DNA from 3 places in the Hafnia paralvei genome. Region 1 is predicted to be linked to each of the others. Evidence: riboswitches for the same ligand, from Rfam matches in the RefSeq annotation. Region 1 holds a riboswitch; each other region holds the start of a gene.

The links. Region 1 has a riboswitch for cobalamin ahead of btuB (TonB-dependent vitamin B12 receptor BtuB). Riboswitches for the same ligand answer to the same signal wherever they lie in the genome.
Region 2: another riboswitch for cobalamin. It lies ahead of K9N75_RS05070 (cobyrinic acid a,c-diamide synthase CobB); the one in region 1 lies ahead of btuB (TonB-dependent vitamin B12 receptor BtuB).
Region 3: another riboswitch for cobalamin. It lies ahead of cbiF (cobalt-precorrin-4 C(11)-methyltransferase); the one in region 1 lies ahead of btuB (TonB-dependent vitamin B12 receptor BtuB).

What each region holds. Positions count from the first base shown of each region.
Region 1 is NZ_CP083737.1:124,317-134,508, reverse strand. Features, by position in the region: rRNA gene K9N75_RS00625 (23S ribosomal RNA) at 1-857, opposite strand, end outside; tRNA gene K9N75_RS00620 (tRNA-Glu) at 1,107-1,182, opposite strand; rRNA gene K9N75_RS00615 (16S ribosomal RNA) at 1,321-2,863, opposite strand; gene murI (glutamate racemase) at 3,289-4,149, opposite strand; gene btuB (TonB-dependent vitamin B12 receptor BtuB) at 4,094-5,998, opposite strand; cobalamin riboswitch at 6,063-6,257, opposite strand; gene trmA (tRNA (uridine(54)-C5)-methyltransferase TrmA) at 6,378-7,481, shown strand; gene K9N75_RS00595 (YijD family membrane protein) at 7,575-7,964, opposite strand; gene fabR (HTH-type transcriptional repressor FabR) at 7,986-8,654, opposite strand; gene sthA (Si-specific NAD(P)(+) transhydrogenase) at 8,898-10,192, shown strand, end outside.
Region 2 is NZ_CP083737.1:1,108,133-1,118,324, forward strand. Features, by position in the region: gene K9N75_RS05030 (BglG family transcription antiterminator) at 1-19, opposite strand, end outside; gene K9N75_RS05035 (PTS galactitol transporter subunit IIC) at 73-1,473, opposite strand; gene K9N75_RS05040 (PTS sugar transporter subunit IIB) at 1,561-1,839, opposite strand; gene K9N75_RS05045 (PTS sugar transporter subunit IIA) at 1,836-2,360, opposite strand; gene K9N75_RS05050 (DMT family transporter) at 2,651-3,628, opposite strand; gene K9N75_RS05055 (AraC family transcriptional regulator) at 3,726-4,547, opposite strand; gene K9N75_RS05060 (Dps family protein) at 4,669-5,223, opposite strand; gene cobD (threonine-phosphate decarboxylase CobD) at 5,533-6,612, opposite strand; cobalamin riboswitch at 6,816-7,008, shown strand; gene K9N75_RS05070 (cobyrinic acid a,c-diamide synthase CobB) at 7,183-8,547, shown strand; gene cbiB (adenosylcobinamide-phosphate synthase CbiB) at 8,547-9,500, shown strand; gene K9N75_RS05080 (cobalt-precorrin-8 methylmutase) at 9,550-10,192, shown strand, end outside; gene cbiD (cobalt-precorrin-5B (C(1))-methyltransferase CbiD) at 10,191-10,192, shown strand, end outside.
Region 3 is NZ_CP083737.1:2,142,838-2,153,029, forward strand. Features, by position in the region: gene pduB (propanediol utilization microcompartment protein PduB) at 1-278, opposite strand, end outside; gene pduA (propanediol utilization microcompartment protein PduA) at 275-559, opposite strand; gene pduF (propanediol diffusion facilitator PduF) at 1,179-1,994, shown strand; gene pocR (transcriptional regulator PocR) at 2,280-3,182, shown strand; cobalamin riboswitch at 3,544-3,737, shown strand; partial or broken gene cbiF (cobalt-precorrin-4 C(11)-methyltransferase) at 3,947-4,204, shown strand; gene cbiG (cobalt-precorrin 5A hydrolase) at 4,185-5,261, shown strand; gene ychF (redox-regulated ATPase YchF) at 5,524-6,615, opposite strand; gene pth (aminoacyl-tRNA hydrolase) at 6,750-7,340, opposite strand; gene ychH (stress-induced protein YchH) at 7,655-7,927, shown strand; gene prs (ribose-phosphate diphosphokinase) at 8,140-9,087, opposite strand; gene ispE (4-(cytidine 5'-diphospho)-2-C-methyl-D-erythritol kinase) at 9,395-10,192, opposite strand, start outside.

The sequences.
Region 1 (10,192 bases):
CCCGAAGATGAGTTCACGAGGCGCTACCTAAATAGCTTTCGGGGAGAACCAGCTATCTCCCGGTTTGATTGGCCTTTCACCCCCAGCCACAAGTCATCCGCTAATTTTTCAACATTAGTCGGTTCGGTCCTCCAGTTAGTGTTACCCAACCTTCAACCTGCCCATGGCTAGATCACCGGGTTTCGGGTCTATACCTTGCAACTTGACGCCCAGTTAAGACTCGGTTTCCCTACGGCTCCCCTATTCGGTTAACCTTGCTACAAAATATAAGTCGCTGACCCATTATACAAAAGGTACGCAGTCACCCCATAAAAGAGGCTCCCACTGCTTGTACGTACACGGTTTCAGGTTCTATTTCACTCCCCTCGCCGGGGTTCTTTTCGCCTTTCCCTCACGGTACTGGTTCACTATCGGTCAGTCAGGAGTATTTAGCCTTGGAGGATGGTCCCCCCATATTCAGACAGGATGTCACGTGTCCCGCCCTACTCATCGAACTCACAGCATATGCATTTTCAAGTACGGGGCTATCACCCTGTATCGCCGGACTTTCCAGACCGTTCCTCTGACACATACGCTGATTAAGGTTCTGGGCTGCTCCCCGTTCGCTCGCCGCTACTAGGGGAATCTCGGTTGATTTCTTTTCCTCAGGGTACTTAGATGTTTCAGTTCCCCTGGTTCGCTTCGTTAAGCTATGTATTCACTTAACGATAGTGCAACGAATTGCACTGGGTTTCCCCATTCGGAAATCGTCGGTTATAACGCTTCATATCAGCTTACCGACGCTTATCGCAGATTAGCACGTCCTTCATCGCCTCTGACTGCCTAGGCATCCACCGTGTACGCTTAGTCACTTAACCTCACAACCCGAAGGTGTCTCTTGGTGAACGCGGTTACGAACCGGTTCAAGACAACATTCAAGATTGCAAAAAATTGAGAGACTGCTTAATGCTCGCTGTGTCAGTGTTTGACCGAAGTCATTCTCACAGCGGCTTAAGCTTTCAAATTTCAGCTTGTTCCAGATTGTTAAAGAGCAATATCTTAAACACGACTTAATCAAGTCATCTTTAAGATATTCAGGTGATAATGTCTTTCACTCATTATCGGAATGGCGTCCCCAAGGGGATTCGAACCCCTGTTACAGCCGTGAAAGGGCAGTGTCCTAGGCCTCTAGACGATGGGGACACGAAAATACCGACAAAGCTTACACTTTCTCGTTTCGTATCAGCATGAGTCTTAAAACTCACAACATCAACAGGTGCTCTTGCTCATTAATTTCATCAGACAATCTGTGTGGACACTGCACTTAACGCTATCTTTAGGTAAGGAGGTGATCCAACCGCAGGTTCCCCTACGGTTACCTTGTTACGACTTCACCCCAGTCATGAATCACAAAGTGGTAAGCGCCCTCCCGAAGGTTAAGCTACCTACTTCTTTTGCAACCCACTCCCATGGTGTGACGGGCGGTGTGTACAAGGCCCGGGAACGTATTCACCGTAGCATTCTGATCTACGATTACTAGCGATTCCGACTTCATGGAGTCGAGTTGCAGACTCCAATCCGGACTACGACATACTTTATGAGGTCCGCTTGCTCTCGCGAGTTCGCTTCTCTTTGTATATGCCATTGTAGCACGTGTGTAGCCCTACTCGTAAGGGCCATGATGACTTGACGTCATCCCCACCTTCCTCCGGTTTATCACCGGCAGTCTCCTTTGAGTTCCCGACATTACTCGCTGGCAACAAAGGATAAGGGTTGCGCTCGTTGCGGGACTTAACCCAACATTTCACAACACGAGCTGACGACAGCCATGCAGCACCTGTCTCAGAGTTCCCGAAGGCACTAAGCTATCTCTAGCAAATTCTCTGGATGTCAAGAGTAGGTAAGGTTCTTCGCGTTGCATCGAATTAAACCACATGCTCCACCGCTTGTGCGGGCCCCCGTCAATTCATTTGAGTTTTAACCTTGCGGCCGTACTCCCCAGGCGGTCGACTTAACGCGTTAGCTCCGGAAGCCACGCCTCAAGGGCACAACCTCCAAGTCGACATCGTTTACAGCGTGGACTACCAGGGTATCTAATCCTGTTTGCTCCCCACGCTTTCGCACCTGAGCGTCAGTCTTTGTCCAGGGGGCCGCCTTCGCCACCGGTATTCCTCCAGATCTCTACGCATTTCACCGCTACACCTGGAATTCTACCCCCCTCTACAAGACTCTAGCTTGCCAGTTTCAAATGCAGTTCCCAAGTTAAGCTCGGGGATTTCACATCTGACTTAACAAACCGCCTGCGTGCGCTTTACGCCCAGTAATTCCGATTAACGCTTGCACCCTCCGTATTACCGCGGCTGCTGGCACGGAGTTAGCCGGTGCTTCTTCTGCGAGTAACGTCAATCACCAAGGTTATTAACCTTAATGCCTTCCTCCTCGCTGAAAGTACTTTACAACCCGAAGGCCTTCTTCATACACGCGGCATGGCTGCATCAGGCTTGCGCCCATTGTGCAATATTCCCCACTGCTGCCTCCCGTAGGAGTCTGGACCGTGTCTCAGTTCCAGTGTGGCTGGTCATCCTCTCAGACCAGCTAGAGATCGTCGCCTAGGTGAGCCATTACCCCACCTACTAGCTAATCCCATCTGGGCACATCTGATGGCGTGAGGCCCGAAGGTCCCCCACTTTGGTCCGAAGACGTCATGCGGTATTAGCTACCGTTTCCAGTAGTTATCCCCCTCCATCAGGCAGTTTCCCAGACATTACTCACCCGTCCGCCGCTCGTCACCCAGAGAGCAAGCTCTCTTGTGCTACCGCTCGACTTGCATGTGTTAGGCCTGCCGCCAGCGTTCAATCTGAGCCATGATCAAACTCTTCAATTAAAAGCTTGATGTGCTTCAACACGTGAAGCGATGCTCGAAAATTAACTTTCGTAATAATTCAAAAATGAATTACTGCTTGGTCACTCTTCAAGACTTTAATATTTTATCGTCCGAGGACGTTAGATATTGTCTTGTGAGTGCCCACACAGATTGTCTGATAAATTGTTAAAGAGCAGTGAGTTGCGAACATTCGTTCCAGCAACTCGGGAGGTGCATATTACGCTTTCCTCCTGAAGAGTCAAGCCTTTTTCTTTTCAGAATTTCGCTAGTTAGCGACGCTTTTCTCTTCCTCACCGAGCGACGTTTGCGTCGTTGTTCCCGGTCAGTGGTGGCGCATTATAGGGACTTCTGAACGGCTGACAACCCCTAATTACAAAAAACTTTTCAACCGCGCAAGTTTTCATCAGAAACCGTAAATTTGGAGACTAAATACTCAATTCTCGTAGCTCTGAGAAGCCCATACGGTGCAATACGGGCAAAAGTGCCTCAGTATCGCTATTCGTTTTCGTGGCATATGCCACATCATCTTCTGTACTCAATGTATTTTCTTGGTTTGCAATCAGCCAAGCAACTCGGCGAGCAATAGCGACACCAGAATCGACCAACCGTGTTCCATCGGGCAGTACCGCAGCCAACTCCTCGCGCAGTAAAGGAAAATGTGTGCATCCTAAAACTACAGTGTCTGGCGGCTCTGCCATTGACAGCCATGGGCGTAGAATTTTCTTCAATACGGCATGATCAATCACTTCACCATGTAACTTCGCTTCAGCGAGTACCACCAGCTCAGAAGAGCCAAGCATTTTGATATCACAGTCTGTCGCAAAGCGGGCGATGAGATCGTGAGTGTATGAACGCTGCACCGTCGCCTTGGTTGCCAAGAGTCCGACAACGCCATTACGTGTTAACTTCGCTGCGGGTTTAATCGCTGGCACCACACCCACAATCGGAAAGCTAAAACGCTCACGCAATGCGGGAAGCGTAATAGTACTCGCCGTGTTGCACGCGATGATGACAATAGAGAGAGGATGGCGCTTTTGCACTTCGGCAACGGTTTTGACGACACGCTCGATAATGAACGCCTCATCTTTTTCCCCATAGGGGAATCCCTGATTGTCGAATGCATAGATGTAATGGAGATCCGGCAGCAAACTGCGGATCTCCTGATATACAGATAACCCACCCACGCCGGAATCGAAAACTAGCGCAGTAGGTTTGGCAGTCGCTACATCATTAGAAGGTGTAACTACCGGTGAGATAATATTCTCTACCTGCGGTTTGGTAGCCATAAGCCGTTTCATAATCTTTATCTAACAGGTTGGCGATTCTACCACGAACTGTGAGATGAGACGTAACCGGATAGGAAGCAGAAATATCAACTGTGCTGTAACTTGGCAACACCTGCTGTGTGGTGTTGTACTTCGAAGTGTTATTGTCATAACGGCGCCCATAATATTGGTATGAAACGTCCATATCAACGTTAAACATCGTCCAATCGAGCTGATATTTTGCCTGTCGCTTCGCGCGACGCGCTAATACCTCATCCGTTTTGTCATTGCGTGGATCCATGTACTGCAAGGTTACCTGATGGGTAAAAATGCCGGTATCGATACTTCCTGTCCACTCCACACCTTTAATGGTTGCAGAATCGATATTGTCATAGCTGCCTGCATTGGCATTAGGCGCACTATAGTAAGTAATCAGATTCTCTATTTTGTAATGATACGCCGATAACCGCCAGTCAAGCGGCCCCGTTAACCCTTCGAGCCCAGCTTCCCATTGCTTGGAGGCTTCTGGTTTCAGATTTGGATTGGAATCAATGTTAAAACGTGTTGATCCAAACTGCTGCCCAAGGGATGGAGCCAAGAATCCGGTGCCATAAGATAGGGTAGTTCTATAACCTGGCGTGAACTCCCAACCGGCCGCGGTTTGCCATGTACCATGCCAGCCAAACTGTTCATCTTTATCTTCACGCCCGGAGGCTTCCACCGTGACGTCCCCTAGCTTTTGCTGACCGCTGAGGTATAGCCCCGTGTTGTCGCGTTTGTAGATATCAGACTTACTCGTGTCAGAAGACGTGAGACGCTGCTGCTGCCAATCCACGCCAGCACTGATTTGCCCGTGTTCGAGACTATAGGTATTACCCCACTGGATATTACGCTGATCCATATCGTCAAGGGTGGAACCATCATGGTAGCGACCATATTCACTGCTGTAATTGTAATCTTTAACCTTCTGATAACTACCTGTCAGTTGAGAAGAATATGCACCCGACAAAAAGCGTAGTCCGGCATCATAGGTATGGTTGTAGGTTTGACCTTCATTAGCACTATAGGCTGGCGTGAATGGCGGGCTACCTAAGTCATAATCACTGTTATTGGTGTACCCGTAACCACGGGCAAAACCAGAAAGCTCGTTGCTAAATTGGTGGTCTACGCCTCCCCAGAAGGTTTTGTTACGGTAGCCGTCATCGTCACGATCTGGCGCATAGGTTGAGCCCGGCTGCACATTAAAACCCTTGGTGCTTTCATAAGAACCAGCCAAAGTGACTTTAGTATTATCACTCACTTTCTGACGAACACTGCCGTCGTACTGCTGGAACCCTTTGGACCCCACACCAGCATTGATCTGCGCGCCTTCTTTGTCTGTTTGTGTAATCACGTTGATTACGCCACCCATAGCACCAGAACCATACACCGCCGAGCGAGGCCCTCTTATATACTCAACTCGTTGAACCAAAGAAATTGGGATTTGGTTGAAATCAGCAGTATTTGAAATCCCTGGGCGCGCAACAGGAATACCATCCACCAGCACTAAGACCTGACTCGCACTGGTGCCACGGATATACATTGTTGAACTCTGCCCCATCCCGCCATTCTGCACGATATCCACACCGGGTAAGCGGCGCATAACATCGTTTAGTGTTTTAGCCTGCCAACGGTCGATATCGTCTCGGGTGACAATATCCGTCGGTGCCAACACGGTTGATACCGGTTGAGCAAAGCGTGAGGCGGTTACGACTACATCATCATTACTATTTGCAGATGAATCAGAACGTGTGTCAGAAGTATCTTGCGCCCAACCGGAGAAAGCGGTGACAGACAAAGCTGCCATCAGCGCATTTTTTTTTATAGTCATGCAAAAGCATCCAAACTTAATTGGCAGGATGCCGCGAGCCGTGGCGTTAATTCGCGAAAACCACGTGAAGCGACGTATTCCGGCAGGTCTTCGGGCTTAGGATTTGCGTATCTTCCAATACGCACCGGGCGATGACTTCCCATCTGCAATGACAGTGTCAAAATATCGCCGTGACTTCCCCATACCGCTGCGCGTCAGCTCCGGATTCAAACCGGATTCCCTTTTCACTCTCCACTGGAGACCGGGCCGCCATGCTAAGTGAAAACCTATTCAGATGTCTAGACTTCTATGATGACGAGATAGAATAAGTCACAGAGCTGGACATCATTATTCCATCGCCTACAATCGCCCCTCTATTATTACGCTAGTGAGAAATGCCATGACCCCGAATACGCTGCCAACCGATCAATATGATGCCCAACTCACGGAGAAGATCACCCGACTGGCCAACATGATGACCCCGTTTGCGGCGCCTGAGATCGAGGCATTTCGCTCACCGGCCAGCCATTACCGTATGCGCGCCGAGTTTCGCGTATGGCATGATGAGTCCGATCTTTACCACATCATGTTCGATCAGCAGACGAAGCAGCGAATTCGTGTTGATCAGTTCCCAGCAGCAAGTGAACTGATCAACCGTTTGATGACCGTCATGATGGATGAACTGCGTCCAAATCAGGTTTTGCGCTTTAAACTGTTCCAGATCGACTATCTGTCGACGATGAACAATAAAGTCGTGGTTTCTCTTCTTTATCACCGCAAGCTGGATGAGGAATGGAAAGCACAGGCCGAAGCGCTACGCGATCGCCTGCGGACTCAAGGTTTTGACATACAGCTGATTGGCCGAGCGACCAAAACCAAAATCTGTTTAGATCAGGATTATGTCGATGAGTGCCTGCCGGTTGCCGGTCGCGACATGGTCTATCGTCAGGTAGAAAATAGCTTTACTCAGCCTAATGCCGCGGTGAACATCAAAATGCTCGAATGGGCACTAGACGTCACGAAGGATTCTAAGGGCGATCTGCTGGAACTGTACTGTGGTAACGGCAACTTCTCTCTTGCACTGGCGCGTAATTTTAACCGCGTATTAGCCACCGAAATTGCTAAGCCTTCTGTCGCGGCTGCACAGTTTAATATTTCCGCCAACCACATTGATAACGTACAGATCATTCGCATGGCGGCTGAAGACTTTACTCAGGCAATGAACGGTGTGCGCGAATTTAAACGCTTGGAGGGCATTGACCTAAAAAGCTACCAGTGTGAAACCATTTTTGTTGATCCACCGCGCAGCGGCTTAGATGACGATACATTACGTATGGTGCAGGCCTATCCGCGCATTCTGTATATCTCCTGCAACCCTGAAACGCTGAGTGCCAATTTGGAAACGCTGCACGAAACCCATCAGGTAAAACGCTTAGCGTTGTTCGATCAGTTCCCATACACCCATCATATGGAATGTGGCGTATTGCTGGAAAAGCGTCGTTAATTTCAGGCCCATCATTGAATGCAAAAAGGCAGCCAAACGGCTGCCTTTCTTATATAAGTCATCTATAAATCATCTGCGGCTATTACGCGGATGTCACTCAGGATCGTGGAAGTCTTTGTCACTATCCGGCTCGGCATTTTTCTTGAATGCCTTGATGCGATAGGCAATCCAAAAGACCAAAACAATACACAGGATAGTTGGCATAAAGTTGGAGCCGATTTCTGGATACTCTACACGCACAATGGCGCTATACATCAGTAGGCCAAGCAAAAAACATGAAGAAGAGAGAACCGGCATGCCTTCAGGCATTGAGCAGTTCAGATAGCGCTGATGCAGGCAATAAACAGATAAAACCAGCGCTAACAGCGGAAACACCGAAAACGGCACGACAGAGCTAAATAATGCGGCAAAGGAACCGCTGATAGAAAGCCCAGCAACCAAAGACAGAACTAATGTTCCCACATCCAAACGACTTTTGATCATGACCAACCCTATGCTTTAAATTTATTCCTGAGGCTGAGCCTGCTGCCCGACATTTTCATGTAAATGCGCTATATGTGCTTTTTCTTGCTCACGGCGGTACCAATAATAAGCGCCCTTGGAAATCATCCGCAATTGCAACACTAAACGTTCTTCCAACAAACGACGGTGTTCCATATCAATATCTAACGCTTCGGCACCCGCACTAAATACGATGGTCACCATTGCCTCGGCCTGAGCTTCGGTAAAGCTACGCGGCATGTGATTTTCGATTTCAAGATAGTCTGCAAGTTCCGCAATAAAATGCTGAACTTCACGCTGAACTGCAGCACGAAACGCAGCCGAGGTGCCGGAACGTTCCCGCAATAACAGCCGAAAAGCATTCGGGTTATTGCCGATGAATTCCATAAAAGTCGCCACCGAAGTGCGGATAACGCTGCCCCCTTTGGCGATACGCTGACGAGCCTGACGCATTAGCTGACGCAGCATCAACCCGCTTTCATCCACCATCGTTAATCCTAACTCATCCACATCGCGAAAATGGCGATAGAAGGAAGTAGGCGCAATACCGGCCTCCCGAGATACTTCACGCAGGCTCAAACTCGCAAAGCTCCGCTCAGCGCTAAGCTGATTAAAAGCGGCCTCTATCAGTGAACGACGAGTTCGTTCTTTTTGTTGCGCTCTGACGCCCATATTAATATCCGGTTAAATGTAAGTTTCTTCTTCCACCGTAGGTTTTTTAAGATTTTGATACGGTGGTTAAACGCCACTATATCAAACTTTACCCCAACCATACCTCTATGACCTTGTGAACTGTATAGCTAGGATGACAAAAATAGGAGGGGAATTGCCACGAAAAGCATAGGGGTGATTGGGGATACCTTGTTATTATGTTAAGGTAACGTTGTATTTTTGTATAAGAAAGGCCTACCCTACATGCAACAGCACTATTCTTTTGATGCCATAGTCATTGGCTCAGGTCCCGGTGGTGAAGGCGCCGCCATGGGGCTGGTAAAACAAGGCGCGCGGGTTGCCGTAATAGAACGGCATTTTAGCGTCGGCGGCGGATGTACCCACTGGGGCACTATCCCATCAAAAGCACTTCGCCACGCAGTTAGCCGCATTATCGAATTTAACCAGAATCCTCTTTACAGCGACAACTCCCGAATTCTTAAATCTACTTTCCCCGATATTTTGCGCCATGCCGATAGCGTGATTAATCAGCAAACTCGGATGCGTCAGGGTTTTTACGAGCGCAACCATTGCCAGTTGTTTTCTGGTGACGCTGAGTTTATTGACGCCAATACCATCAGCGTCAGCTATCCCGATGGAACTCGTGACACCCTAAGTGCAAAAAATATCATCATTGCCTGTGGTTCACGTCCGTATCATCCATCAGGTGTCGATTTCAAACATCCACGAATTTACGATAGCGATTCCATTCTGCAACTTAACCATGAACCACAGCACATCATTATTTACGGAGCTGGGGTAATTGGCTGCGAATATGCCTCGATCTTCCGTGGTTTGAGCGTAAAAGTCGATCTCGTCAACACACGCGACCGTTTACTGGCATTCCTCGATCAAGAAATGTCAGACGCACTCTCTTACCATTTCTGGAACAATGGCGTCGTTATTCGCCACAACGAAGAATTTGAGCAAATTGAGGGCGTAGAAGACGGCGTCATCATGCATCTCAAGTCCGGTAAAAAAGTCAAAGCGGATTGCCTGCTGTATGCCAACGGGCGTACCGGGAACACCGACGCATTGAAGCTGGAAAATGTGGGGCTTGAGGCGGATGGGCGCGGCCTTCTGAAAGTCAACAGCATGTACCAAACGGCAATCTCGCATATCTATGCCGTCGGCGATGTTATTGGCTACCCAAGTTTAGCTTCTGCGGCATACGATCAGGGACGTATCGCGGCTCAGGCCATTATGCAAGGCGAAGCCAACGTACATCTGGTAGAAGATATCCCAACAGGGATTTATACCATTCCTGAAATCAGCTCAGTGGGCAAAACTGAACAGGAACTCACAGCAATGAAAGTGCCGTATGAGGTTGGCCGTGCGCAGTTTAAGCATCTGGCTCGCGCGCAAATTGCCGGCATGAGCGTGGGAAGTCTAAAAATCTTGTTCCACCGAGAAACTAAACAGATCTTGGGGATCCACTGTTTTGGCGAGCGTGCCGCCGAGATCATCCATATCGGTCAGGCAATCATGGAACAAAAAGG
Region 2 (10,192 bases), 980 kb from region 1:
CACGTTTATCAACAGCCATAATGCAATATCCTCGTATGTGAAGGGTGACTCCAGCGCCTGTCTTAGTAGACGTTATGCTTCTGGTATCTGTTCTGCCTCAAGATTTTTTGTTGCTTGTACTGTTTCTCTTTTTAATTCCCGAGCATAGAAAAAGTAGCTACATGCCCAGAATAAAGCTAACAGCAGCGGGATAAAGCTTCCTTGCAAGAACTTGAATAAAAAAGAGAACGCATAAGTAAATACAGGGCCATCAATAGAACTGTTGGAGATTAATTGACCGACAGGGATATCGATAGCTTTAGTGGCAAGTCCCAGCTCTGTAATCATTGGGGCAAATTGAGTCCCTACAAACAAGAAGAATGGAATGCCAATAATGCTGAGAATTACCATGCGTAACGTATTGCCTTTGGTGACTAAATACGCGGGGACAATCAAGGCGATATTAATGATACCGGCAAAAGGCAGTATTTTATTTCCGGGCAAAATGACTGCCCAGATGAGGGTAAATGGAATCGCCACAATGACTGCAAACCAAATCTCGCTTGCCCCTCCCATAAACGGCCAGTCAATACCAACAAACAGTTTGCGACCTGAGAACTTCTTGTTCATATAGGTGCTAATGGCTTCGGATATTGGAGAAAGCGCCTGCATAAACAGTTTTGAAATCATAGGGAATAACATTAAAGCCGTTGCGGCTTGTACCCCGAGCATTAATGTCGCAGCAAGGCTATATCCAGCGATAATGCCGAACATGATGCCGAGGAGAAAACCGATGATATGGTTTTCTGCAAATACGCCGACTTTCTGGCGTAAAGCGGCTGCATCCATCGGTTTGTTTAATGCTGGGATTTTTCGTAACAGCAGATCGAAGGGATAATAGATGGCACCAAAAAAAACCATCCGGTGGGTACAGGTCACACCTGGGATTCCCGTCAGTTTTTCTATTCTGTGCTGATGAATGTCGCCAGCGTTTAGCTCCATGACAATCTGGAATGCGGCAATGATAAATGCCAACGCTAAGCTCCAACCGCTACCAAATATCGGCGTGGTCACGCTGATAACGATGAATGCGGTGAATATTTTTCCCCAAACGTTCCAGAGGTCAGCATTAAACGTGTTGGTTTTATTGCACATAAGCATCAGGATATTGACACCGACCTGTAGCGGGAACATGGCAAAGGCATAGGGCCATGCCCACGAAATATTTGCCATGGTTGTCCAACCGCCGTCAATGATGCTTAACTCCAGCCCTGTGCGTTTCATCATCGTTTGTGCCGCAACACCAATAGCGCCAACCATAAAGCCAATAAGCATACTCATGCCGACAAAAGCAACGCCGAGGGTGATGGCCGCTGATGCTGCATCTTTAAACTTCATGCGAACAATTAAACCCGCAAGAAGCATAATTAATGGAACGAAAACGGGGGCGCCTAAAGCTAAAATATAATTTATAATTGTACTGAGAAAGTTCATCGCTTTGCTCCGTTACTTTATGTTTTAATCAACTTAATCCTTTATTTCTTTTACCGGTTTTACGTAAAACTCTCACTATCAATATGTTTACTTACATGCATCAATTATTTTTTGTAGCTCGCTCTCCATGCCAATGCCAGTGAGAAATGCGATGCCGTTAATCACAGGGATGGGATACTCTTTATCTACTTTTGTTATGGCAATATAAGCGAGGCTATCCTTTATATGTGTGTCGAGTGATTTAAGGTCAATAACTTCCACGTTAATATCGTTATGATTTTTTTCTTTCAATAACCGAGACACTTTGCTTGCTACGGTTTGTGATGTGGCAACACCACTTCCGCAGGCAACAATTATTTTTTTCATTTTACATTTTCCTTATTGTTAATGGTAATGGCTGATTTGAGCAGTTTTACCAAAGAGGCTGGTGTTGGCGCTTGATTCATTTCTTCAATGAAATGCTCATCACTTAGGCATTCCATTAACGTTTGTAGTAGTGTGATGTGATGATCCTTGTCAATAAATCCTAGTAAAAATATGAACTTAGCCTTGAGTTCATTATCGTCATTTGCCATCTCATGCCATGTGATTTCATGATACAGGCGTGTTACGCAAATAAACGGTCTTATCACATGTTCTGTGTCAGTGTGCGGTAAAGCAACGACATAAGGGTGGGTGGGAAGAGCCGTTGGATATAGTTTCTCGCGCTGTTTAATTGCGGGTAAAAAAGAATCGCGTACGTAGCCACGATTTTTTAATGATAGAAATATAGAGTCAAAGTAATCACTCTGATGTATAAAGGAACTGTCTATAAAAGTCAGTTCCTCGAAAAAATAGGCATCGGGATCTGAATGAGTATCTATATTATCTATAGCAGCTATGGTCATATAATTAGCCTTACTTAAAAGCTAGGGGTTGTAATGATATTAATCATTCGAGATAACGATGGCGAATACTATCGATAACAAAAAATGCCCTATACATTGGGCATCATATTAATTTTAGAAAGCTTGATCTAGCTCACCAATTTATAACCGATAAGCTGGAAGAAAAATAAGGATATGTAGTTGATGTCACATAATAGACTTTAGGGGAATAAATCCCCTTATTTTCTCAAAGCCGAAGTGAGCTCAATAATTTCAATAGAAACGTTGTTGAAATATTTTTTATAAATCCTTCAGCGACTCTCATCCATCGTTTGCAGTGGCGTGATTATCACTGGCGTTGATTTTACTCTCATGGCGCTGATTACGCCGATAATCAGACATGTGATACCTACCAGTGTCAGCACGGGAGGCCATTCGTGACGCCAAATAAAGGCATAGCTCAAACCAGCGAGCGTTTCAAACACAATAAGCGGTCCCACTTTGGCGGTAGGTAAGCGTTGGCTTGCCTGATTCCAACATAGTGTCCCTAACCATGAACATAGCAGACCGATAGCGATCATTAGGCCAACAAACACCATGGGACGCGGGCCAAACGGCATCGGAAAATCACTTTCTGTTATGGTCGAATGCCCCCATACCAGCGCATAACCAATAACTGCCAGCGGTAGGGTGACCAACCCCTGTGCGGTGGCCCAGGTTGTCGGGCTTTTGTCCGGGTGTGTTCTTAACCAACTGGCGTTGCGCATGGGATACCATGTCCAGCACACTACCGCGATGAAAGCTAAAACTAAACCAGTGGCATAACGGAACATATCTGTTGGCGCGTGTGCGCTCTGTAGTTCGGCCACGTTGACGCAGCCCAGACCTAAAGCGATTAGTAGTAGCGACGGGGCAAGGTGTCGCCATGAAAGCTTCCCATCGCGGTGGCTGTATTTCAGATTGGCGCTCACCGAAATCACCACCGGCAGGGTACCAATAATCATCGTGCTCACCGGTGCGCCAGTGCGTTGAATGGCACTCGCCAAACACAGGTAATAGATAAAGTTACCAACAACGGTAAGCTTGAGCGCTTCAAGCCAATCAGTGCGTATTAGCTGACGTAGACGATGGCGATCGTGCCACGCCAGAGGTAACGCAATGAGACCAAACGCCAAATAGCGTCCTACGGATTGTAAGCTGGCTGGATATTCCGGCACGATAAGCGGGCCCACAAAAATCAGTCCCCACATTAGCCCTGCCGTCAGCGCGTAAAGCACTCCGATTAGCATCGTTCTACACTCTTAAAATGGATTATGTTAAGAGTCTAGAAGGGGTTTTTAGAAGCGTCTTGTAGCAGATTGCTGTTTGAGGAAAAACGTCAGAAAACTACCGTACTTGTTTTTGATAGCGTGCAGGCGTGACACCGTAGAAGCGGTTAAAAGCGCGAGTGAGGTGAGCCTGATCGGTGAGGCCTACCGCTGCGGCCACCTGCGCAGGCGGCAATCCCTGAGTCAGCAAGTTTTTAGCTTCGTATAAACGATAGGCCATCAGCATTTGCTGCGGTGTGACGTGGTATTGCGCTTTAAACTGGCGCAAAAAATGGTAAGGGCTGAGATCGGCCAACGTTGCCAGCTCAGGTAATGTCATACGTTTGTCCAGATGCGCACGTAGATACTCTTTTACGACCGTGAAACGTTGCGGGGCATCCAGCCTGAGCGGTTGCGGTGCTTTCGCCCAATGACGCGTCAGCGATAGTAATTCACTCAGCAAGCTTGATTGCGCCAACGGTTCATCGCTTTGCCACAGGGCATTTATCAGTGCGGTAGTCGCTCTGGCAAACTGTGGATGGTGTGTCACCGCGTCGTTAAACCACCAGCTTGGTTCACCACTGACCTCGGCTAAAATCTCAGGCGTGAGATAAATCATGCGATAGCGCCAGCCGCCTTCGGTGCCAGACTGTCCGGTATGTAGCTCATCGGGATTCATTAAGACCAATGAATCAGCGGGGGCGACATGATTCACACCGCGATAGCGAAAGCGCTCGGCGCCATATTCAATTGCGCCAATACCATAGGCTTCGTGCGTATGGGGTTCAAATTCATGATGCTCGATATGCGCCCGATACACTTCAACGCCGGGCAAATGAGCGAAGTGTTTAAACTGGGCACGATCTCGATCGTCAACAAATTGGGCTGGAACGCCGTGCATAGAAGAATCTCTGGTAGAAACAGGGATAACCGCGATTAATTTATCACTATAGCGGAATTAGGCGGGGGGGAAATAAAAAAGCAGACCCGAAGGTCTGCTTTTGCCGTTCTCGCCAAAAAAACTAGTGGCCAGAGGTTTGTGACTGGCGGCAGGCTTCAAACAGGAACCACACGCGGCGTTCGGTTTGATCTACCCAATTTTCAATCAGGCTAGTGGTTGAAACGTCATTATGTTCGCTACACACAACATGTGCTGCACGCAGTTCGGCGGCTAACAGCTTGTTGTCTTCGCACAGTTCAGCCAGCATATCCAGTGGTTCAACGTACTCAGCATTATTATCTTTAATACGCTGCATTTTAGAGATCTGTCCGATTGAATGCAGGGTCATGCCGCCCACTTTACGTACGCGCTCGGCAATATCATCCGTCATTGCGAATAGCTCTGCGCCTTGCTCGTCCAGTAGCAGATGATAATCGCGGAAATGTGGACCGCTCATATGCCAGTGGAAGTTTTTAGTTTTCAAATAAAGCGCATAGATATCAGCAAGAATGGCATTCATTGCACCACTGATTTCTTTGGTTGCCTCAGCGCCCAAATCGCTTGGGGTTGCCAGAGGAATGAATTGACGTTTTTTAGCGTCACCGACTTTGCTTTTGTCCAATTTTGGTGTGCTCATCTTCATCTCCTAAGGGTATTGATAGATTCACCACTCGCAGTCTAGTCACTGTTTGGTACGGAATCAGTATAGATCATCCTCACAAAATTAGAGCTCAATATGTATGACAATTAGCGCCATTCCTGTACCTGAATCTGTACACTTTGACATGCTTTTCCCTTAGCACCCGCCTCTCAGAACGATCCGCAGTAATCTCATTTTCGGATAATACGGGGGAATTTTTTATACGGAGCTTATCTATGAAACCCGTTTTCGCTGCCTTCTCTCCAACCTTGAATTAATTCACTACACGAAGCAGGGTAGCGGGCTTCAGCCATCCGATAAAATCTGCGTTAATGCGGCAATCAGACGATCGTTATCCCGTGAATTCTTGATCGCCACACGATAATAATCTGCGCTAAGCCCCGGATAATTGGCGCAATGGCGAATCAAAATATGGTGCTCTAACAGCGCCTGCTGCAGGTTAATGCGACTATTGGTGCAGCGTACAAAAAGATAGTTCGCCGTAGGAGGCCACACTTTGAGCTGCGGCAATGCTTCCAATGCCGCGAGCATTCTTGGCTGCTCTTCTGCCAGCCAGCGATGGGTTGCGGCGATGTAATCCACATCATCCAGAATAATTTCGCCCGCTAACGCAGCAAACGCGTTGATAGTCCATGGTTCGCGCTGTTGTTTCATCCGCGTGACTAGCGGCGCATTGGCGCTCACCAAATAGCCTAAGCGTAGGCCAGGAATAGCGAAAAATTTGGTCAGAGAACGCAGCACATAGAGATGAGGATATTGAGCTAATAAAGGGATGAAGCCTGATTCAGTCGGTATAAAATCAAGAAAAGCCTCATCTAAAATCAACGCAATATTCATCTGCTGGCAACGGTCAGCTATCGCCATCAACAAGCTTTTATCCACCAGCAAGCCGGTCGGATTATTGGGCGTGCATAAAAATAGGCAATCAAGATCCGGAGTTAATGCTTCAAGCAAGCGCTCATCGGGTTGAAACCCCTCTTCTTCGAGCAGAGCATAATCGACAATCTTGCAGCCAATTCGCATTAATGCGCGTCGATATTCGGCGAAACCGGGGGTAAGCAACAGTGCTTTAGCAGGTTGGAGTTGATTGACCAACGCAAATATGAGTTCGGTTTCTCCATTGCCAGCCATCACCCATTCATCAGGACAATCATGATGTCGAGCCAGCGCTGCGTGTAGTTCACGGTATTCTACGTCGGGGTATTTTTCTGCTACTGCCATCTGGTTGATGATGGCGTGCTTAAGGGATTCAGGCATGCCTAATGGATTGATGTTGGCGCTGAAATCAATAATGGCGTGAGGAGAAACGCCTAGAGTGAGTGCGGTTTCTAAAATGTTTCCGCCGTGCTGGCTGCTAATGGCCATAGATATTCTCGCTTCCTGAATAACGACGATATGTTAACCCATTTACTGTTTATTCTCGGTTTTTGTTGATCTCACAGTGGGTATCTCTATGTCTAATGATTTACCTTGTATACCCAGCATACTTCAAGTTGCCTTTTTATTGGCTGTGTTCATTTGCCGCCTCAATGCAACTCGAATGACTAGGGTATATCCCAGATTACAAAATGAAACTAAGACATACAGGTTTTTGACGTTCCGTAAGGACGTCAGGAAGGAGGTGCGTATTCCAATACAATTCCTCCGCAGCCCCCGCTGCTGTGATGCCGACGAACCCACAAGATGCCACTGAACGATATCGGGAAGGTGTGGGTAAGGATGACGCTAAGCCAGAAGACCAGCCTGTAAGCCCAATTGATTGATCGCTGTTGCGTGATTTTATTCGGGTATTTCTATTAATTTCAGCTCCTTCGGTGGGAAGTGAGTTGTCATTGTTTCCCTGCATGTCGCCGCATAGGCGGCGGTGCAGCGTGCTGCTATGACAACGCAAAGCCCATCCATCAGGATGGGCTTTTTTGTTAGGTAGACGAATTGATGAAGGCATTTCTGATTGGCGGAACCGGTAGCGGCTGTGGCAAAACCACGCTGACCCTCGGACTGCTGCGGGCATTTACCCGCCGCGGTTTAAAGGTTCAGCCGTATAAAGTTGGGCCCGACTACATTGATACTGGGTGGCACAGCGCTGTCTCCGGTGTTGCATCACGCAATCTGGATGCCTTCATGTTGCCTGCGTCTACGCTCAATTGGCTGTATAACCAACATATGCAGGCCGCTGATATTGCGGTGATAGAAGGTGTGATGGGGCTGTACGACGGCTTCGGCACCGATCCCAACTATTGCAGCAGTGCTGGTATGGCGAAACAGCTTGGCTGTCCCGTGATCTTGCTGATCGATGGCAAAGCCGTTTCTACCTCGGCGGCAGCAACGGTGCTGGGATTTTGCCATTTCGATCCTGAAGTGCGTATCGCTGGCGTTATCGTTAACCGAGTTAACAGTGAACCCCATTATCAGTTGTTAAAACAAGCCATTGAGAAATATACCCAAGTCCCCGTTCTCGGTCGCATTCCCTCGTTGCCTAACGTCAGTCTGCCCGAGCGCCATCTAGGTTTAATCACCGCCCACGAACAGCATGACATGGATGAACAGTGGAACACGCTGGCTGACCACCTCGAACAACATATCGATCTTGATCGTCTACTGGCGCTGAGTAACGTTGAGCCGGCCACCAATGCCAGCGCACCCAGTTTACCTGCATCTGAATCAGGCCGTGGTTTAACTATGGCTTTAGCCGATGACGAAGCCTTCCACTTTTACTATCCCGATAATTTACAGTTGCTTGAGCAAATCGGTGTCAACATCGTGCGCTTTAGCCCGCTGCGAGACGCTGCTCTGCCCGAATGCCAGATGGTTTATATCGGTGGTGGCTATCCTGAATTACATGCTGAAACGCTAACGAAAAATCACGCTATGCGTCAGTCATTGCGTGACGCACATCAGCGCGGCGTGGCTATCTATGCGGAATGCGGTGGGCTGATGTATCTCGGCACTAGCCTGAAAGATCAAAATGGAAATACACACGAGATGACCGGTATTTTTGCCGGCGAAAGTCGAATGGAAGGGCGGCTCAAGCGATTTGGCTACTGTCAGGCCACGGCGCAGCAAGACACCGTGCTGGCGGCACGAGGGGAAACTCTGCGCGGCCATGAATTTCATTACTCGGATTTTCACGCAGATATTCCGTGTGCGTTCCAGTTTGAAAAACAGCGCGATGGCGTCACGTTACAACGCTGGCAGGGAGGCTACCAGCGAGGGAATACGTTGGCGAGTTATCTGCACGTGCACTTTTATCAGAGACCGGAAATGCTGAAGCACTGGCTAGAACGAGGGAGAGCCCTGTGATCAGTTTCTCCGCCTGCCTAGTGGCGTATCTGCTGGATTTACGTTTAGGCGATCCACCCACGTGGCCGCACCCGGTGCGTTGGATCGGCAATTTTATTACCTTTCTCCAAGGCCGGATCCGAGCGTTCTGTCACACCACAACCTCTCTCTATATAGGAGGCGCTTGCCTGTGGCTGATTGTGGTTGGGGTGAGTTGGGGGGCGACCTACGCGCTGCTTGCGTTTCTAACCCAGATTAACCCTTGGCTTAGCTGGGCTGCACAGGTGTGGATTATCTACACCCTATTGGCGGGACGCTGCTTAAGCGACGCGGCGATGGCCGTCTATGTGGCACTTCAAAACGGTTCGCTGGAAGAGTGCCGCCGTCAGCTCTCCTACATCGTCGGGCGTGATACGTCTGAATTGGATCGTCCACAAGTGACTCGTGCGGTAGTTGAAACGGTGGCTGAAAACAGCGTTGACGGCGTGATTGCGCCGCTTTTTTTCCTGTTTATTGGCGGTGTCCCGCTGATGATGGCTTACAAAGCGGTTAACACCCTCGACTCGATGGTGGGTTACCGCACGGAGAAATATCGCGCTATCGGCTGTGTGTCTGCGCGCATGGATGATCTTGCCAATCTGATTCCTGCTCGTTTGAGCTGGCTGTTGCTAAGCCTTGCCGCCCGCTTGCTGTGCCTTAACGGTAAACAGGCGTTCAAAATTGGCTGGCGCGATCGGTATCTGCATAAAAGTCCGAACTGCGCATGGTCTGAAGCCACGGTGGCTGGTGCGCTGGGTATTCGCCTTGGCGGACCCAATAAATACTTTGGTGAGCTCGTAGATAAACCGTGGATCGGCGATGAAGAACGCGAGATCGATATTCAGGATATTCGCTTGAGCATCCGTCTGATGATGACGGCTTCCGCGCTGGCATTAGCGCTCTTTGCGCTAGTCAGATGGCTGATTGTGATGTGAGACTTTTTAAAAAGGCGGGTAGGGCATGACGAATAACTCAGGGTTGACCATGGACTACAACAAAAATCCCCAAAACATCGAGCAACAGAGCTTTGAAATTATCTCGCAGATTATTGCCGAAGAGCGCCCTAGCTATCGCTTTGTCGATGAAATCCAAGAAAAAATCATCAAGCGAACTATCCATACCAGCGCTGATTTTGAATGGTTGGATATTCTGCATTTCTCACCTGACGTACTAAGTCGAATTACTCAGGCGCTGCGCAACGGCTGCACGATTTATACCGACACCACGATGGCGCTATCTGGCATCAATAAAACACAGCTGGAACGCTTAGGTTGTCAGTGGAAGTGCTACATCGCAGACCCCCGCGCTGTAGATATCGCTAAAACGCAGGGCATCACTCGTTCGATGGCTGCGGTGGATTTAGCGGCGCAAGAATCGGGTGAAAAGCTGTTTGTGTTTGGTAATGCGCCTACCGCGTTGTTTCGGTTGCTCGAACTGTATCAGCAGGGCGTGATGACGCCAGCGGCGGTGATCGGTGTTCCGGTCGGTTTTGTTGGTGCCGCGGAATCTAAACAGGCGCTGGCGGAAAGCCATGTGCCTAACATCGCTGCGCTAGGGCGCAAAGGGGGCAGCAATATTGCCGCTGCAATTGTTAACGCCATTCTGTATCACATGAGAGATGCGCAAT
Region 3 (10,192 bases), 2.0 Mb from region 1:
TGTGGCCCCGCGCCGGTGCGAGCGCCCAAAATACCGATCGAGCGATAGCGTTTTTCCAACTTCATTGCGTCCAGTAGGGCGCTGTCTACGTTGGCGATAACCAGTCCGACCGTGTCGCCGATGGCGGTACCAACAAATTCCGTTAAACTGCAAGCTTTCTCAGCCATAGCCGTATCTCGTTGTTTATAGGATGGTTGTGTAGAAGACGCCGGAGCGTGTTCACTGACTTTTGCTATCACCTGCGCCATGATTTGATCGACCAGGTCATTGCTTTTCATTGGCTATTTCCCTTTGGCAAAAATTTCTCGACGTCGGTATGAGGGCGCGGGATCACGTGAGTTGATTTCACTTCGCCTACGTTGGCGGCGGCAATGGCGCCTGCATCCGTGGCTGCTTTCACGGCCCCGACGTCACCACGTACGATAACGGTGACCAAGCCAGAGCCAATTTTTTCATAGCCTACCAACGTCACATTGGCCGATTTCACCATGGTGTCGGCGGCCTCAATGGCAGCGGTCAGACCTTTGGTTTCCACCATTCCTAGTGCTTCTTGTTGCATAAATACCTCGACGGAATATCAGATGCCGTGTTCTGGCTTGAATTGTCATATTCATAAATAACGTGTCAGGTTCGTGCTGAGAATGAATATACAAACAAGCAATGGAAAAGAATGGTTGTGTTGAATTTACTGGCAGGAATGATTAGCGATGAAATAACAAATTATTGCCGTGATGTGTTTTAACTGATTGTTTTGTATCGGGTGTTTTCTTGAGGGGATGTGGTAATAATTAGTTGTGGACTCAACACAATTAAAATTAAGTTCGTGACACTGTTTATTCTTTTTGGTATTGCGCGCGTAATAAAAGCGCAGGCGTATTAATGATGCGAGCGAGCTCACATCAAAAGAGAATTTGTGAGCGTGCTGACAATAATGAAAAGAATAAATGACAAGAAAATCACATTAATTAATTAACGCGTAAGGGGCTTATTTGCTGGTTTTAAATGATTTTTTTACAGAGCAATGACAATAATTTGTTATTTGAACTCTAGTTTTTGTTTGATTCGCCGTGAATCACGACAACACTTTCATTTTCACCCTCTTTATAGTGGTGTAGTCAAGGAGCGTGCATTACTGAACACAACCTATTTATCATAATAACTTCTAACAGGGTGATCCTATGAACGACTCGCTCAAAGCTCAATGTATTGCAGAATTCCTTGGCACCGGGCTGTTTTTGTTTTTCGGTATTAGCTGTCTGGCGGCAATGAAAGTGGCCGGTGCCAGTTTTGGTTTGTGGGAAATTTGTATCGTGTGGGGATTGGGGATTTCGTTGGCCGTCTATCTGACGGCTGGGATTTCTGGAGCTCATCTTAATCCTGCTATAACTGTTGCTCTATGGCTGTTTGCCTGTTTCCCAGCACGAAAAGTGCTCCCTTACAGCCTTGCGCAAATCGCAGGAGCTTTTGGTGGCGCAGCGCTGTCTTACATGTTGTATCACAACTTATTCACCGATTTTGAAGCCGCGCATCAGATGGTTCGTGGGAGTTTGGACAGTCTGCAACTGGCCAGTATTTTCAGTACCTTTCCCGCATCGGCTATCAGTGTTTGGCAGGCCGCATTTGTTGAAATCGTTATCACATCAATTCTGATGGGACTGATTATGGCGCTGACCGATGATGGTAACGGTGTGCCACGCGGCGCATTAGGTCCACTCTTGATCGGTATTTTGGTGGCGGTGATTGGCGCGGCAACAGGTCCGTTAACCGGCTTTGCTATGAATCCAGCACGCGATTTTGGCCCTAAACTATTTACATTTTTTGCTGGTTGGGGAAAAGTCTCGATGACCGGCGGGCGCGATATTCCTTATTTCATCATCCCGATCGTGGCTCCTGTCATTGGCGCTTGTCTAGGTGCTGCAATCTATCGCTTCTTGATTTGCAACAATCTGCCTTGCAATGCCTGTAAGTTGGAGGATGAGAAAGCCGCTCATTAACCCTGTTTCCTCATCTTGGTTTGATGAAACAAGGTGAGGAAATTTCGTGATCTACGCGAGTTAATGGACGGATTATAGTCCTCTGTTGATTATGGCTCTGGTATGGTGAATGGTAGCTGACTCCATTTCATGAGAGTGTACACCTTCATTGAGAAATCGTTTTCCACATCATGGATAGGAATAACAATCTAGCAAAGAAGAAACATATTATTCATTACAGGGACTATACGTAGTAATAAACGAAATTTTATAACAATAAATCAAAATTGACTGAGAGGTTTTATCATGATTTCTGCCAGTTCTCTAAACTCAGAGCTCATAAATAAAATCGCGCAGGATTTTGCCCAAGCAACCGGACTGGCCGTGGTGGTGGTGAATATTCACGGTGAAGAAATTTCCGAGCTGTTCAATTTTACGCCATTTTGCCAGTTGATGCGTCAAGACCCCGTTAACCATCTCCGTTGTCGAATGAGCGATCGGTGTGGTGGCTTTGAAGCGTCAAAGTCTAATGAACCTTGTATCTATCGCTGTCACGCCGGACTAACGGATTTTTCTATTCCGCTGGTTATTGCAGGCCACCTAGTAGGGTTTGTTTTATGCGGTCAGGTCCGACTCCATTCTGATGTCTATTTAATTGATATTCTTAATGTTGATAATCAATGGCAGCAGGATCAGGCGTTGATGGATGAGTTCCATAATGTGCCCATGATGGATTTTTCTCGCGTGATTGCCTCGGCGGATTTACTGAAGCTGATTGTTGAGAACTGCCTTAAAAAGCATCTGAATTTCGTGGTTATCAACGATAATAAAGACAGTAAAGAGCCGGGTAGGATACGTCCAGTTCATCCTAATGACAGTAAAATAAAGAAGGCATTACGCTACATTGATACGCATCTCTCTGAAGAGCTGCGTTTGGAGGATGTGGCTGCTAGCGTGTATCTCAGCCCTTATTATTTCAGCAAATTATTTAAAAAGTATCAGGGAATTGGTTTTAATGCTTGGGTCAATCAGCAACGGATGATCCATGCGAAAGAGATGCTGCAACACAGCGACTGGAGTATTGCCAGTATTGCCAAAAATCTGGGATTTTCACAGACCAGCTATTTTTGCAAAGTGTTTCGTCAGGCCTATAACGTCACGCCACAGGTATTTCGCTCAATATCCTCTGAACGCAGGGGAGTAGAGTGATAGCCGCTGTTCACATATCAATGTGTCATGTGGCTTGCACGGGGCAATCTATTTTAAAACTTAAATACATAGTAGAGTCGTAAAAAAGTAAGGACAAGTTTTTACTATTTTTTATTTCGGGAGTGTTTGTCTAATTCATTGTTTTCAATATGTCATTGCCAGTGTTTGTAGCAATTATTTGTTATGCTGAGCAATAAATTCACTTGAAAAAAATGAAGTTGACCATTTATTACGATCGTAGGGGTGTATATTCGTTACTAACCTTGCTATCGATGATTAATTATCAGATGACAATAATGAAAATAAATGTGTGGTTCAGACGGAAAAAAGGAATGAATAATAGAGTCTACTGAAATTAGATAATGTGAGTGACTGAAATGGTTATGTCGTGTCCTTGAGTAAAAGACACGATTGGGAAGGGGGTGATAAATCCCCCGCAGCCCCCGCTGCTGTGATGCTGACGAACCCGCCGAGACCACTGATCTAACAGGATTGGGAAGGTGACGGGAGAGAATGACGCTAAGCCAGAAGACCAGCCATATCAGTAAAAACGTTTCAACTCCTTCGGTGGGAAGCGGGTTGTCATCAGATGCGCGCAGCGGTGTCGTTGCGTAAATGCATCTCTATGACCCTGCCTATCCCGCTAGAAATGGCGGGATTTTTTTATGCAACATTCAGACAAACAAGCATTTATTCGCATAGGAACTGGCCGCAGGTGCTATAGCCGCTTATTGACTCGGATGCCGGTGACTCAGTGGGCTCCCATACAGGAAATGTATCGCGTCGCCGAGCGTTTAACGGCCGGCGGCTTTCCCGTCGATACGCCGGTTGTCGTGGTGTACAAGGCGACATGGGCCGAAAGGCGAACGGTTCGCGGTACTCTGGAGGAGATCGCCGAGTGGGTTCATCAGGCGGCGATCCATAAAACTGCGTTGATATTGGTGGAGGCATTTCTCGGCGATGAATATCACTATTCCAAACTTTATGATGCGGGGTTCAGCCATGAATATCGTCAAGCCTGAATCGATCGCGCTATTTTGTCTCACTCCTGGCGGAGTGCGGCTGGCGCGGCGTTTGAGAACCCATTTGCCGCTGAGTTGTTTCACCAGCGACAAGCTGATGGAGGCGGGTTTTTTACCGTTTAACGGCAGCTTTGGCGATACTCTGCGCGAGGCATTTAAGCAGTATTCGGCGCTGGTGGTTGTCGGGGCTATTGGCCTGACCGTCAGGGTCATCGCGCCGCTGGTGAATGACAAAATGACGGATCCTGCGGTGGTTGTTATTGATGAGGGCGGGCAACACGTCATCAGCCTGTTGTCGGGTCACTTGGGGGGTGCCAATGCGCTAACCCGCTACTTGGCAGGCCTTATAGGTGCCGATCCGGTGATAACCACCGCTACGGACGTCAACGAGATGGCGGCACTGGATACGCTGGCAACCCAATTGGATGCTGAAATGCATGATTTTCGCCACGCAGCGAAAGTGGTTAATCAAATGTTGGTCAGCAATCAAAAAGTAGGGCTGTGGTGGGATGCTCCTCTGCTAGTGGAACGTGAGCGCTGTGATATCCGAGGATTTACTCCCGTTGAGTCTCTGGATGCGTTGCCGCAGTTGGACGCCTTAGTGTGTATTACTATGCGCGATAGCTTACCGCTGCCAACTGAACAATTAACAGCACTTCCTGTTTATAAGTTGGTGCCACGTCGGGTGGTTGCGGGCATTGGATGCCTTCATGCAACTTCGTTGCAAATGCTGGTTGAATTGCTACAACGGCAAATGGCAGAGAACCACTTCGATATTATGGCACTGCGCGCGATTGGCAGCGCCGTCGTTAAAAAAGATCAGCCTGTACTGCACCAATTAGCAGAGTGTTGGCGGGTGCCGTTTGAACTGTTCAGCGCTAGCGAACTGAACCGGCATGGACAACATTTATCTGCACCTGACTTTGTCCGTCAAAAGATGGAGCATAGCTGCGTTTCACAGCCAGTTGCATGGCTGATGAGTGACGGTCAATTAGTTGGTAATACGCTGCGCCAGCAGGGCATCACGATCACGTTGGGATTATCGCACTCATGTTGACGGTGATTGGCCATGTTGGCGGCGCGTCTAGTGGTAAGAATTTATTCTCTGTGCGTCTCTGTAGCAGAAGTCATACAGCGTGTTGGCAATCTTTCAAAGAGGTATCGCGTTGCATGCATTCGATAGCTGGGCTGTTTGGCAGCCAGTAGCTACCAATGGCGATCGTTTAATGAAAGTAAAAATCCACGCAATTGCGTGGATTTTATAGGGTTTGTTAATCTTCATGAGGTTCAATGAAACTTCATGAGACGACAAATTTTAATTAGACGTTGAACAGGAAGTTCATTACATCGCCATCTTTAACGATGTAGTCTTTGCCTTCTGAACGCATCTTGCCGGCTTCTTTCGCGCCTTGTTCACCTTTGTAGGTGATGAAGTCATCGAAGGAGATGGTTTGAGCGCGGATGAAGCCTTTTTCGAAGTCGGTGTGGATCTTACCTGCTGCCTGTGGGGCGGTCGCACCTACAGGGATCGTCCATGCTCGTACTTCCTTCACGCCAGCGGTGAAGTAAGTTTGCAGATTCAGCAGTTCGTAACCCGCACGGATTACGCGGTTTAGACCGGGTTCTTCCAGACCCAGCTCGGCCATGAACTCATCACGGTCAGCGTCGTCTAGCTCAGCGATATCAGATTCAACCGCAGCACACACAGCAACGACGACAGAACCTTCTTTAGCCGCGATTTCACGCACGGTGTCTAAGTATGGGTTGTTTTCGAAACCGTCTTCGTTAACGTTAGCGATGTACATGGTTGGTTTTAGCGTCAGGAAGCTGAGGTAGCGGATAGCCGCTTTGTCTTCGTCAGTTAAATCCAGCGCACGCAGCATGCCGGCGTTTTCCAACTGCGGCAGGCATTTTTCGAGCGCAGCAAGTTCAGCTTTTGCGTCTTTATCTCCGCCTTTTGCTTTTTTCTGGACACGATGCATGGCGCGTTCACAGGTGTCTAAGTCAGACAGTGCCAATTCGGTGTTGATAACATCGATATCTTCAGCAGGATCGACTTTATTATTCACGTGAATGATGTTGTCGTTTTCAAAACAACGCACAACGTGGCCAATGGCTTCGGTCTCACGGATGTTAGTCAGGAATTGGTTACCTAGACCTTCACCTTTGGATGCCCCTTTCACCAGACCTGCAATATCAACGAATTCCATGGTAGTTGGCAGGATACGCTGTGGTTTTACGATCTCAGCCAGTTTATCCAGACGCGGATCAGGCATAGGAACGACGCCGGTGTTCGGTTCAATGGTACAGAACGGGAAGTTTGCTGCTTCGATACCCGCTTTGGTCAGCGCATTGAACAGAGTGGATTTACCAACGTTTGGCAGGCCCACAATACCGCATTTGAATCCCATGTGTTATCACCTTAACTTATTGAATATCAACAGCTATATTTTAGCATGTCGAAGAAATTAGAAATTATCCGCCAATTATACACGCAAAGTGCCTTTTTCTCGAATCATCCCGCGTTAAAAGGCGCGTGGAGTAATCAGCAAGGGGTTGCTTTGAAACCATTCATGCGAGCCATTGCGCGATCGATACCTTCTTTCAACAGCACCTCGGTGCAGCGCAGTGCCTCGTCGATAGCGTCATCGATCAGTGGCTGTTCGCTGGCTAAAGGTTTACCTAGTACAAAGCCGACAACCTTGTTTTTATCGCCCGGATGGCCAATGCCAATGCGTAGGCGGTAAAAGTTTGGGTTATTACCCAGTTTGCTCTGAATGTCTTTTAGCCCATTATGGCCGCCGTTACCGCCGCCCAGTTTTAATTTGGCAACGCCCGGAGGAAGGTCTAGCTCGTCGTGGGCAACCAAAATCTCATCGGGCTGGATGCGATAGAAAGTGGCTAAGGCCGCAACCGCTTTGCCGCTTAAGTTCATAAACGTGGCTGGTACCAGTAGACGTACATCATTACCCGCCAGATTGAGGCGTGCGGTATAGCCATAAAACTTGCTTTCTTCTTTCAGTGACTGGCCGTTGCGCTCAGCCAGTGCATCGACGAACCACGCCCCTGCGTTATGACGGGTTTGCGCGTACTCCGCGCCTGGATTAGCAAGGCCGACAATTAATTTGATAGTCACGTTCAGTTCCACGTATCAGAGAAGAAATTCAGCCGCGCATTTTACCCCTATGGGGCGGGAATGCAAAAACTAGGCGCTAAGGTTATCCCAGAGATAAAAGAAGATAATGGGTTGGATAAATAATAAGCTAGCTACATACTTTAAAGTGTTAAAGCTTATGTAAAATTAACGTAAAGAAAAATAAGTGAAAAAGCACAAATTGTGATGTGTGGCGCAATAACCATACGTGATATGAGTCTATACTTTAAGCATAAGGAAAGATTGAACGCCGTTAGGCGTAACACATAAAGTGTTTTAACTTGAGGAGGTGATATATGAAACGTAAAACTGCCATGAGGCTCGGTAACGTTTTTATGGGGTTAGGCCTAATCACCATGGTGGGAGGCGTAGGTTACTCTGTGCTGGCCCAGTTACCTCAGCTTAATCTACCTCAGTTTCTCTCTCACGGTGCCGTAATGAGTATCTTCGTTGGGGCGCTGTTATGGCTGGTTGGCGCGCGTATTGGTGGTCATGAACGTGTCGCCGATCGTTACTGGTGGGTTCGCCACTTTGATAAACGCTGTAATCGTAATACTCGTCATTCTTAACCTTTCACAAACGGTTGTGTTAAATAATAAGATCGTGTTTAAGAACAAGTTAGTTATTAAGGTTTAGTGCTTACCATTACTGATATTAAAGCGATTGAAATTAAAACGCCGCAATGCTTTCGCAACGCGGCGTTTTTTTGTTTGCGTCCTACCCAGTGCAAACAAAAAACGGCGGATTGCTCCGCCGTTTTGCTGCATGTTGAACGAGTTTCTTAGTGTTCGAACATTGCAGAGATAGATTCTTCATTGCTGATACGGCGGATAGCTTCAGCCAACATGCCAGACAGTGTCAGGGTGCGAACTTTCTTCAGCGCCTTGATTTCGTCAGACAGAGGGATGGTATCGCAGACGATGATTTCATCAATAACAGAGTTTTTGATGTTGTCGATCGCATTGCCGGAGAAGATAGGGTGGGTTGCGTAGGCAAACACACGTTTTGCACCACGTTCTTTCAGTGCTTCAGCGGCTTTACACAAGGTGCCACCGGTATCGATCATATCGTCAACCAGTACGCAGTCACGACCCGCAACGTCACCAATAATATGCATAACCTGAGAAACGTTAGCGCGAGGGCGACGTTTATCGATAATAGCCATATCAGTATCGTTGAGCAGCTTAGCGATTGCGCGAGCACGAACCACGCCACCGATGTCTGGTGAAACCACGATTGGGTTTTCCAGATTCTGTTGCAGCATATCTTCCAGCAGGATCGGGCTACCGAATACGTTGTCTACCGGCACGTCGAAGAAGCCTTGAATCTGTTCAGCATGCAGGTCCACGGTAAGAACGCGGTCAACACCTACGCTTGACAAGAAGTCAGCCACCACTTTCGCAGTGATTGGCACACGAGCAGAACGCACACGGCGATCCTGACGGGCATAGCCAAAGTAAGGAATAACGGCGGTAATGCGGCCTGCGGAAGCGCGGCGCAGTGCATCAACCATAACAACCAGTTCCATCAGGTTATCGTTGGTGGGTGCACAGGTGGACTGGATGATGAAAATATCACCACCGCGTACATTTTCGTTGATTTGTACGCTCACTTCGCCGTCGCTAAAACGACCTACAGCGGCGTCACCAAGGCTGGTGTACAAACGGTTGGCAATACGTTGTGCTAGTTCCGGGGTAGCGTTACCAGCAAAAAGCTTCATATCAGGCACGAGAAGAACCTCAGGCTTGCGTCCAGAGAAGTTGGTAGTACAGACACGTTAAACAGGGGGCGGTGATAGCGTGCTGCATTACCCTACGGGTGTTTCAGAACTCAAATATTCCTCGATATTAAGGCTGTTCGTATTACCGACAGCCTCAATGGCGGTGAATATGTCTAAGCTCTCTTCATTTGCCAAACAAGACAAATGGCCGAGTCAAAACGTGGCTACTTGCGCTAAATTGTGCTCATAGTTCGCGCTATCAACGTGTATCAGAAATCCCGAAGGCGTTTCGAACGATGCACATCAAACGTAAAAATCATTTTACGGACTCAATAAACTCTGAGCGGACAAGGTGTAACGGTGAAGTGTTAACGCCACGCGCAACAAAACCCTTGATCCACTCGGGGGCTTTGCTAAGCACCTGAAGGGCAGAAGACTTGGTGTCAAATTCAGCAAACACGCAAGCACCTGTGCCAGTCAGACGCGACGGCGCGTATTGTAACAGCCATGAAATGACCTGTTCAACCTCACGGAAACGTTTTCTTGCGGTAAGTTCGCAATCATTTGCGTACGGAATGCGGAGAAGTTCCTGCAAAGACCGTACCGGAGAGTCTCTTTTCAGCTCCGGATCGCCGAAGATCGCGGGGGTAGGAATATTTACGCCGGGGTGTGCAACAAGATACCATTTTTCTTCAGGATGTGCGGGATGTAACAATTCCCCAACACCTTCTGCAAAAGATGCAAAGCCATTAACAAAAACAGGTACATCTGCACCAAGCGTTAAACCGAGCTTGGCCAATTCATTATCGCTAAGATTGGCTTGCCACAGCGTGTTTAAGGCGATGAGTACGGTAGCCGCATCGGATGAGCCTCCACCAAGCCCGCCACCCATTGGGATTACTTTTTCCAGCGCGATATCCGCGCCGCAGTGGGCAAATCGTTCAGGCAGGTTATCTCGCAACAGTTTGGCGGCACGAATAATCAGGTTTTGGTCGTTAGGTACACCGTCGATCGGCGTGAGCAAATTTAGCTGACCATCTTTACGTGGCGTAATGGCGAGTTGATCGCTGTAATCCAGAAATTGGAACAGTGTCTGCAGATTATGATAGCCGTC